DNA from 2 places in the Ruegeria sp. BHSC223 genome. Region 1 is predicted to be linked to the other one. Evidence: riboswitches for the same ligand, from Rfam matches in the RefSeq annotation. Region 1 holds a riboswitch; the other holds the start of a gene.
What was found. A riboswitch is a leader RNA that binds a small molecule or an ion and turns the genes downstream of it on or off. The one in region 1 is predicted to bind cobalamin.
Positions count from the first base shown of each region.

Region 1 (4,405 bases):
GGGGCCGCAAACCGGATCCGTGCGCGGCCATGTGACCGGCACCTTCTTTCACCTGATCGCGGAGGCGGGATCATGAGCGGCTTTGTCTCCTTTGTCGGCTCGGGGCCGGGCGACCCGGACCTGTTGACGCTGAAAGCGGTGGATCGGCTGGGCAAAGCCGATGCGGTGCTGTTCGACGATCTGTCGAGCGGTCCGATCCTGACCCATGCGCGCGCGGATGCCGATCTGGTTGGGGTGGGCAAACGAGCGGGCCGCGCCTCGCCCAAACAGGACCATGTGAGCCGCCTGCTGGTGGATTATGCCCAGACCGGCGCACATGTGGTGCGGCTGAAATCCGGCGATGGCGGTCTCTTTGGCCGGCTGGAGGAAGAACTGGTCGCGCTGCGCGCGGCCGGGATCGGGTATGAGATCATCCCCGGCATCCCCTCGGCGGTGGCGGCGGCGGCGGCGGCGGGCATCCCGCTGACCCGACGACTGACCGCGCGGCGGGTGCAATTCGTCACCGGCCATGACGTCAGCGGGCAATTGCCCCCCGACCTGAACCTGCCCGCACTGGCGGATTCGCAGGCCACCACGGTCGTGTTCATGGGCAAGCGCACCTTTCCACTGCTGCTGGATGCGCTTGAGGCGCATGGCCTGCCACGTTCAACGCCTGCGCTGATGGCCGAAAGCGTCTCGACCCCTGAACAGCGCCTGACCCGCGCCACCATGGGTGAACTGGCCGAACGGCTGGCAGCGGAGATCGGCACCGCCCCTGCCCTGATCCTTTATGGTCCGCTGGCGGAGTTCGGCGATGACTGAGCTTCTCCTGATCGGAATCGGCACCGGCAATCCCGACCACATCACCCGCGAAGGCATCGCCGCCATTCGCGCCGCCGATCTGATCCTGATCCCGCGCAAGGGGGCGGGGAAATCCGATCTGGCCGGGCTGCGCGAGCGCATCATCACTGACGCCACCGACACACCGCCGCAGATCGCCTATTTCGACATCCCGGCGCGCCGGGCCGAGGATGGGTATCTGAAGGGTGTCGACGAGTGGCACGATGCCATTGCGCTCCGCTGGCAGGCGGCGATGGAGGACCACCCCGACGCGGCGCGGGTGGCGCTGCTGATCTGGGGCGACCCGTCGCTCTATGACAGTTCGCTGCGAATCGCGGCGCGGCTCGATCCGCAACCCAAGGTGCGGGTGATTCCCGGCATCACCGCGCTTCAGGCGCTGACAGCGGCGCATGGCATTCCGGTCAACGAATTGGGGGCACCGTTCCTGGTCACCACCGGGCGGCGCCTGCGCGACGAAGGCTGGCCGCCCGCGGTGGATACCGCGGCCGTGATGCTGGACGGCGAATGCTCGTTCCAGGCGCTGGATATGTCCGATTACCACATCTGGTGGGGCGCCTATGTGGGCATGGAGGAACAGATTCTGGTGGCGGGACCTCTGGCCGAGATGGCGGGCGAAATCGTCGAAACCCGTGCCCGTGCGCGAGCCGATCACGGCTGGATCATGGATATCTATCTTTTGAAAAAGCGCGGAAACTGACCGGAAAGGTCGCAAATGACGATTGCGCCGGATGCGCGTTCGCGGCTAAATGGAGGGGTCTGGTCCTGCCGGAGCAATCCGGATGCTAAGAGGGAATTTGGTGCGACCGCCCGTCGGTTCAGGCCAAAGCCGCCCCCGCGACTGTAAGCGGTGAGCCTCTGTTCAACCAGCCACTCCCGGGTTCGCTCCGGGGGGAAGGCGAACAGAGGCACCGACCCGCGAGCCAGGAGACCTGCCAGACAGGTAATGAAACACCGGCCGTCGGGTGCGGCGGCAAGGAGGAAATGACATGACGACCAAAACACTCAAGGCATCGGCCACCGGTTCCGCGATCTTGCCGGCTCTGTTCGCCGTGATCCTGGGCCTGGGCATCGTGACCCTGGCGGGCCATGTGCAGGCATCCGCGCTGCATGACGCCGCCCACGACGTGCGCCACGCAACCGGCTTTCCCTGCCACTGAACCATGTTCAGTCGCATTCTGACCAGCGCGTTGTTCGCTGGCGCTGCAGCAGGGCTGATTGCCGCCTTGCTGCAGTTTCTGTTCGTGCAGCCCGTGTTGCTGCATGCCGAGTTGTATGAAACCGGCGAACTGGTGCATTTCGGCGCCGAGGCGGTAAGTGCCCAGCCCGACCTGCCCGGCATGTTCGCCGATCCGATGCGCGATGCGCTGACGGTCGTTTTTGCAATGCTCACCTATACCGGCTATGCTGTGGTGATGGTCGCCCTGATGTCGGTGGCCGAGGGGATGGGTCATGCGGTCACCGCGCGCGCCGGTCTGCTCTGGGGTCTGGCCGGGTTCATCACCTTTCACTTCGCACCCGGACTGAGCCTCGCGCCCGAGGTGCCCGGTGTGTCCTATACTGATATCACCGCCCGCCAGATCTGGTGGACCGCGACCGTGGCCGCTGCGGGTATCGCCATGTGGCTGATCGCCTTTGGCGGAAACCTGATGGCCTATGGCGCCGCCGCGCTGCTGTTGATGGCGCCGCATCTGATCGGCGCGCCCGAGCCTGACAGCTTTGCCGGCCCGGTGCCGACCGAGCTGGGCGCCCTGTTTGCCGCCCGCGCCTTTGGTGTCGGGATGGCGGCCTGGGTGCTGCTGGGTGGTTTCGCCGGTTACTTCTGGCAGACCGAGAGCAAGCGCGCCGAAGCGCACGCCTGATCCGTCGACCCATATGCCCCGCCGGACCCATCCGGCGGGGTTTTCCTTTGTTTGGAGACTGATATGTCCCGCTCTCTCGCTCTTTTCGCCATCGGCCTTGTCTTTGGTGGCGGTGCCGGTTTCGTCACCGCGGCGGCCTATGGTGTCACCTTTGACGGTCATGATCATGGCGACACGGCCCAGCATGGCGCCCATGACCCGGCACAAGACGGCCACAACCACGCCCAGGCCACCCATCTGCCCGCAGGCCCCGACGCACCCGGTGTGTCCGTAGCACTGACCCGCGATCCGATGTCGGGCTGGAACCTGCATGTAAGCCCGCAGAATTTCCGCTTTGCCCCCGAAAACGCCTCGGCCAGTGACGTGCCGGGCGAAGGCCATGCCCATGTCTATGTCAACGACGTGAAACTGGCCCGGCTTTACAGCGAATGGATGCATATCCCCGACCTGCCCAAAGGTCCGGTCGAGGTGAAGGTCTCGCTGAACGCCAACAGCCACAGCCCGCTGATGGTCGATGGCATCCCGGTCGAGGCCGTGGTCACGGTTCAGGTGGAATAGGCCGGGATCCGCGCCAACAGGCATTGCCGCAACCGTCCACAGGGACGGGCATCGGCAATCCAGCCTCCGGGGCTGTCCAGATAGACACGGCAGGTGGCGGCGATATCGTCGGCATCCGCCACCACGTCGAGATCCGAGAACACATAGCTGGCCCGCCCCGGCCCCTGAAGGGCCAGCGCCACCGGGGTGGCGCAGGCGCCGAAACAGGCATGATCCACCAGCTCCACCCGCCCGCTCAGCCCGGCGCGCGCCAGCGCCTCGGACACGGCGGCACGTTCGGCCCCTTGGTCACGGTCCCGCTCACCCTGGCAGCTGGAGCAAAGGGAAAGGCGCATGTCGCTCATGGTGTCTCCTTGATCGGTGCGGCAGATGTGGCGCATCGGGTCCGCCGAGGCAAGCTCAACGCGCCATTTGCGCGGCCTCTATCCGCAGCGCATCCAGCACCCCGGCGACCGAGGGCGACAGGCTGGCAGATTTGCGCATCGACACGCCCACCGGCCCGATCGGGATCGGCACCGGCCAGTCGACCCGCGCCAGCGCCCCCGCGCTGATATCGTGGCGCGGCACATGCGCGGGCATCACCGCCAGCATGTCCGACCCCACCAACAGGCCCCGATTGGCCAGATACGACACCGATTCCACCGCATAGGGCGGCGCACCACCGCCCAGATCGACAAAGACCTGATCCAGCTGGCGGCGCAACGTGGTTTCCGCCGGTGGCAGGATCCAGGGGTATTCCATCAGGTCGGTCAGCGCGGGCGCGGCATGGCGATGCACCGGGTGGTCGCTCCGGGCGACACATATCACCTCTTCGTCGAACAGCCGCTCCTGCACGATCTCGGCCCTGTGCCGGTGCATCGGCAAGCGCCCCACCACCAGATCGACATCGCCCGAGCGCAGCGCCGGCATCAGCACCTCGTTGGTGCCCTCGACCAGTTTCACCACCAGCCCCGGCTTGTCGGTCAGAAGCCGGGTAAGCACGCGGGGCAGAAACTCGGCCGAGGCGGCCAGCAACGTGCCCACCACCACGCGCCCGCCATTGCCCTCGTTCAGATCGTCAAGCTCTTGGGCGGCATGGGAAATCTGCGCCAGGATCAGCTTGCCATGCCGGATCAGCGCCGCCCCGAACACGGTGGGCACCATGCCGC
Region 1 covers NZ_JBXWRR010000007.1:35,245-39,649, reverse strand. The annotation lists gene AC2FNY_RS12655 (cobyrinic acid a,c-diamide synthase CobB) at 1-76, shown strand, start outside; gene cobA (uroporphyrinogen-III C-methyltransferase) at 73-801, shown strand; gene cobF (precorrin-6A synthase (deacetylating)) at 794-1,537, shown strand; cobalamin riboswitch at 1,581-1,791, shown strand; gene AC2FNY_RS12640 (CbtB domain-containing protein) at 1,827-1,997, shown strand; gene AC2FNY_RS12635 (CbtA family protein) at 2,001-2,699, shown strand; gene AC2FNY_RS12630 (hypothetical protein) at 2,763-3,257, shown strand; gene AC2FNY_RS12625 (DUF1636 family protein) at 3,245-3,601, opposite strand; gene AC2FNY_RS12620 (LysR substrate-binding domain-containing protein) at 3,657-4,405, opposite strand, start outside.

Region 2 (4,405 bases), on a different contig from region 1:
GCCGAGAAATCGTATTCGCAGATCACGTGATCGCGCAGCGTGTGGTCGCGCGCGCCGTGCAGGATCGGAATCAGGCTTTCCCCTTCGAGGATATGCATCGCCGGTTTGCCGCCCGCCGCCTCGACGAATGTCGGCGCCAGATCGATGCTTTCGACCAATGCGTCACAGACGCTGCCCCGTGTCGCGTCGGCCTCGGGGCGCGGATCGTAGACGATCAGCGGAACCCGCGTCGCGGCATCGTGAAAGAAGGTCTTTTCCCCCATCCAGTGATCGCCCAGGAAATCGCCATGATCCGAGGTCAGGACAATCATCGTGTCCTGCATGCGCCCGGTCTCCTCGAGCCATGTGAAGAGCCGTCCCATCTGGTCGTCGGCCTGTTTGATCAGCCCCATATAGGCGGGGATCACCGCATCGCGCACCTCTTGCCGGGAAAACGCCTCGCCCACCTTTGTCTCCATGAAGGCCTTGAACAGGGGATGGGCGTTCTGGCGTTCGCTGTCGCTGCGCACCACGTCCTGCACATGTTCGGGGCCATACATGCTGGCATAGGGTTCGGGCACGATATAGGGCCAGTGCGGCTTGATATAGCTCAGGTGACAGCACCACGGACCGGTCTGCTGTTCGATGAATTCCATCGCGCGGGTGGTCAGATAGGGGGTCTCGCTGTCCTCTTCGGCGATATTGGCGGGGCGGGTCGCGTTCTTGAGGAACCAGCCCGATTGCACATTGCCCTCGGCATCCAGCCCGGAATTGGCAAAGTCGTGCCAGGGGTTGTCGCTCTCATAGCCCTTGGCGCGCAGGTACTTGTTGTATTCCCTGGCGCCGTCGGGGTCGTAATACCCGTCCGGCCCCTCAGGCAGCATGCCATCGTCGCGTTCGAACACGTCGAACCCGCATTCCGCCACCCGCGCCCCGATCAGCGAATCCGGCTCAAGCCCCAGCCGTGCCATGCCTTCCTCGTCCGCGCGCATGTGGGTCTTGCCCACCAGCCAGCAGCCCATCCCGGCGGCGCGCAGGTGGTCGCCCATGGTCATCTCGCCCACCTTGAGCGGGATGCCGTTCCAGCTGGCCCCGTGCGAATGTACATAGCGCCCGGTATAGGTGCTCATCCGGGACGAACCGCAAATCGGCGACTGGATATAGGCACGGTCAAACCGCACCCCCTTTGCCGCCAACTGGTCGATATTGGGCGTGTTCAGGGTCTTGTGGCCGTAACAGCTGAGGTAATCCCAGCGCAGCTGATCAAACATGATGAACAGGATATTCATGGGCGCGCATACCTTTTGCATATCTGTCGGAAAGCCTGCAGTTCCGGTCTAGACTACCCGCACTCTAGCCGGGTTGGGACCAAGTAGGAAACATGGCACCGGGCCCTTCCGTGCATTTCTGGCCAAGGGTTTGGCTCGCCTGTCGGTAAGCTTTAACTTAGCTGCCCTTCAGGCGGGGTCTGAACGGCCTAAAGCGTAGGATTCACTGTTGCCGGGTTGCCCTTTTGTGCCCCGAATCCTTGCGCACTCACCAGCATCGTGACTTGCGACAAAGCTTCTTTCGGAGTCATGTTGCGGCTGGGCAAGGTGTTGCGGCCTTGGATGTGGGCTCGATCGGAGAGGGAATTTTGCGGATGGCGCAATTGGTGATCTATGCGCTGCAAGTTGGGGGAGGCTCGCTGGCGATCTGCCAGTTGCCGGGCCTGTCTGGCAACTATTCAAGTGATATTGATCTGATCGGGTCCTGGGCGCCCGGGCTGGTGATCTCGATGACGACCGAGGTCGAGATGTTGCAGCACGGTGCACGCAATTTTGGTGCTGATATCCAGAGTCGCGCCTGCCGCTGGGCTCATCTGCCGGTCGATGATTTCGGAGTGCCTGGCCGTGATGCCGAGATCAGTTGGAAGGCGATCAGCAAATCGGCCCGGCATGCGCTGCGCGGCGGCGGGCGCGTATTGATCCATTGCAAGGGCGGCTGTGGCCGGTCGGGCATGGCGGCGTTGCGCCTGATGATCGAGACGGGCGAAGAGCCGAAGGCGGCGCTGGCGCATTTGCGGTCGGTCCGCTCCTGTGCGGTGGAAACCGACGCCCAGATGGACTGGGCGCTGGCAGGTCGTGCTATCCGGGACTGATCCTTCAGGCCGTTGCTTGCACTGTCGCAGCAGAGTGGACGCAGCGGGGGCGGGCCTCGGCCATGGCGCATGGTACCGGGCCTAGCCCGGCGGCAAATCCCGCTCCGTCGGGTGTCATCAGTGCATCGGCAAAGCGATTCAGATGCGACAGGGCGGTGTCTTCGTCGACGCCGCAGAACACGCGGATCCGGCTGTGCGAGGCGGCGTAGCGGGCCATGCAACCTGCTCCACACGGGGGCATCTCGCAATGCCCTTCTATCGCGAAACCTGCATCGGTCATCGGTTCAGCCTGCCGCAGCGCGCGGGCGAGGTTCTCGGCCAATGCCGACAGCGCCGGGCAGGGCCTGCCGGTTCGGCGACAGAGCGTTGCGGCAAATTCATGCGTTCTTGTAGTCCAGATCATCCTGCGCCCTCCGCGCGGCGGAACAGGGTGTCGGGGACCGGCCGATCAGGGCCAAGGCATCCCGTCCGGACACCCCGCCCGGGTTCGAGTTACGGTTGCGATGGCAGGTCTCCTGACTTGCGGGTCCGGGCTTTGCCGGCCTTCCCGGCCCGGAGGGCCAGTGGCATTTCGGCATCGCTCACCGCTTACAGTTGCGGGGGCAGTCTCGGAATTGGTCCCCTGTCGCCAGGGGGGCCGCACCGTGTTCCCTTTTCATCCCGGCGCATGTGTCACCGAGAACCATCGCCTCAGCGGTAGCGGGTGTTGCGGGCCGGAGTCAAGCCGGGTGTTCGTGCCGTGTTTTTCCCCATGCGGCGGGATGCTAGTATTGGTATCGAGTAGTCAGGCTGAAGAAGGGTGTCGGCATGCGGTTGAGAGGAGTACGCGGCAGTAGGCATGTCGAGGATCGTCGCGGGCGACGTGGCGGCGGCATGGCCATCGGCGGGCGTGGGCTGGGCATCGGCGGGGTGCTGCTGCTGTTGGTGATCGGCGCCTTTACCGGCATCGACGTCACCCCGTTCCTGACCGAACAGCCGGGCCCGAGCCAGAGCGCGCCCAAGGAACTGACCGCCGAAGAGCGGCAGGCGGGCGAATTCGTCTCGCGCGTCTTGGCCACGACCGAGGATGTCTGGGGCACGGTGTTCCGCGACCAGCTTGGCCGCGACTACATCCCGCCGACGCTGGTGCTGTTTTCTCAGGTCACCTCCAGCCCCTGTGGCGGCGCCTCGGGCGCGACCGGGCCGTTCTACTGCCCGGCCGACCAGAAGGCCTATCTGGACACAGATTTCTTTGCCACGCTGGCGCGGCGCTTGCAGGCGGGTGGCGATTTTGCCGCCGCTTATGTGATCGCCCATGAGGTGGCCCATCACGTGCAGAATCAGCTGGGCATTCTGGGCCAGGTGGATCAGGCCCGGCGGCAGTCCTCGCAGGTCGAGGCCAACGCCCTGACCGTGCGGTTGGAATTGCAGGCCGATTGCCTGTCCGGGGTCTGGGCGCGCTCGGTCCGAGGTCTGATGGAACGCGGTGATCTGGAAGAGGCGTTGAACGCCGCCCGGATGATCGGCGACGACCGGCTGCAACGGCAGGCGGGCCGGGTGCCGCAACCGCATACATTCACCCACGGCACTTCGGCGCAGCGGGCATCCTGGTTCGAACGCGGCTTTGATAGTGGCCGGGTCGCAAGCTGCGACACGTTCAGCACCAACCGGCTCTAATCCGCGCGCGGCAGCATCTCGGGCAGACGGCGCAGCACGTCCGAGGACTGCCGGGCACGGGCTAGCATCCAGCCGCCTTGCAGCAGGATGAACATGGTCTCGGCGGTCTTTTGCGGATCGGCCAGCCCAAAGCGCCTGGCGTGATGCGCGCCCTCGGTGATCCAGCCTTCGAACAGGTGGTGGGCATGGGCACGGAACGCGGCGTTGTCCGGCCCTTCGAACAGGGTCGACGAGATCGGGCAGCCATCCCACTGGCCTGATTTGTCGAATAGTTTCGCGACCTTGCCGCACAGAGCCTCCATTCCGGCATGAAAGCTCTCGGCTGGTTCGAACGAGGCCGCGATCAGCCGCAGCATCTGATCCGAGGCCCAGGTGGCCGAGGCCAGCGCCAGGTCGGATTTGCCGTTCGGGAAGTGGTGATACAGAGAGCCCTTGGGCGCCTCTGCCTCGGCCAGCAGCTCGGACAATCCAACACCGTGATACCCCCGGCGCTGGAACAGCTGGGCGGCGGTGCGGATCAAGCGATCTTTGGTCGGAAGCGGACGTTGGGTCATGTGCCGGGGATATTGACAGCTCTGGACCGATTGGTCCAGACATGAGGAATAGACCAATCGGTCTAGGAAATCTGGA
Region 2 covers NZ_JBXWRR010000013.1:54,041-58,445, reverse strand. The annotation lists gene AC2FNY_RS16700 (sulfatase-like hydrolase/transferase) at 1-1,268, opposite strand, end outside; gene AC2FNY_RS16695 (protein-tyrosine phosphatase family protein) at 1,622-2,119, shown strand; gene AC2FNY_RS16690 (hypothetical protein) at 2,124-2,336, opposite strand; cobalamin riboswitch at 2,608-2,821, opposite strand; gene ypfJ (KPN_02809 family neutral zinc metallopeptidase) at 2,927-3,775, shown strand; gene AC2FNY_RS16680 (TetR/AcrR family transcriptional regulator) at 3,772-4,329, opposite strand.
Region 2: linked by a shared signal. The riboswitch ahead of AC2FNY_RS16690 (hypothetical protein) and the one ahead of AC2FNY_RS12640 (CbtB domain-containing protein) in region 1 are both predicted to bind cobalamin.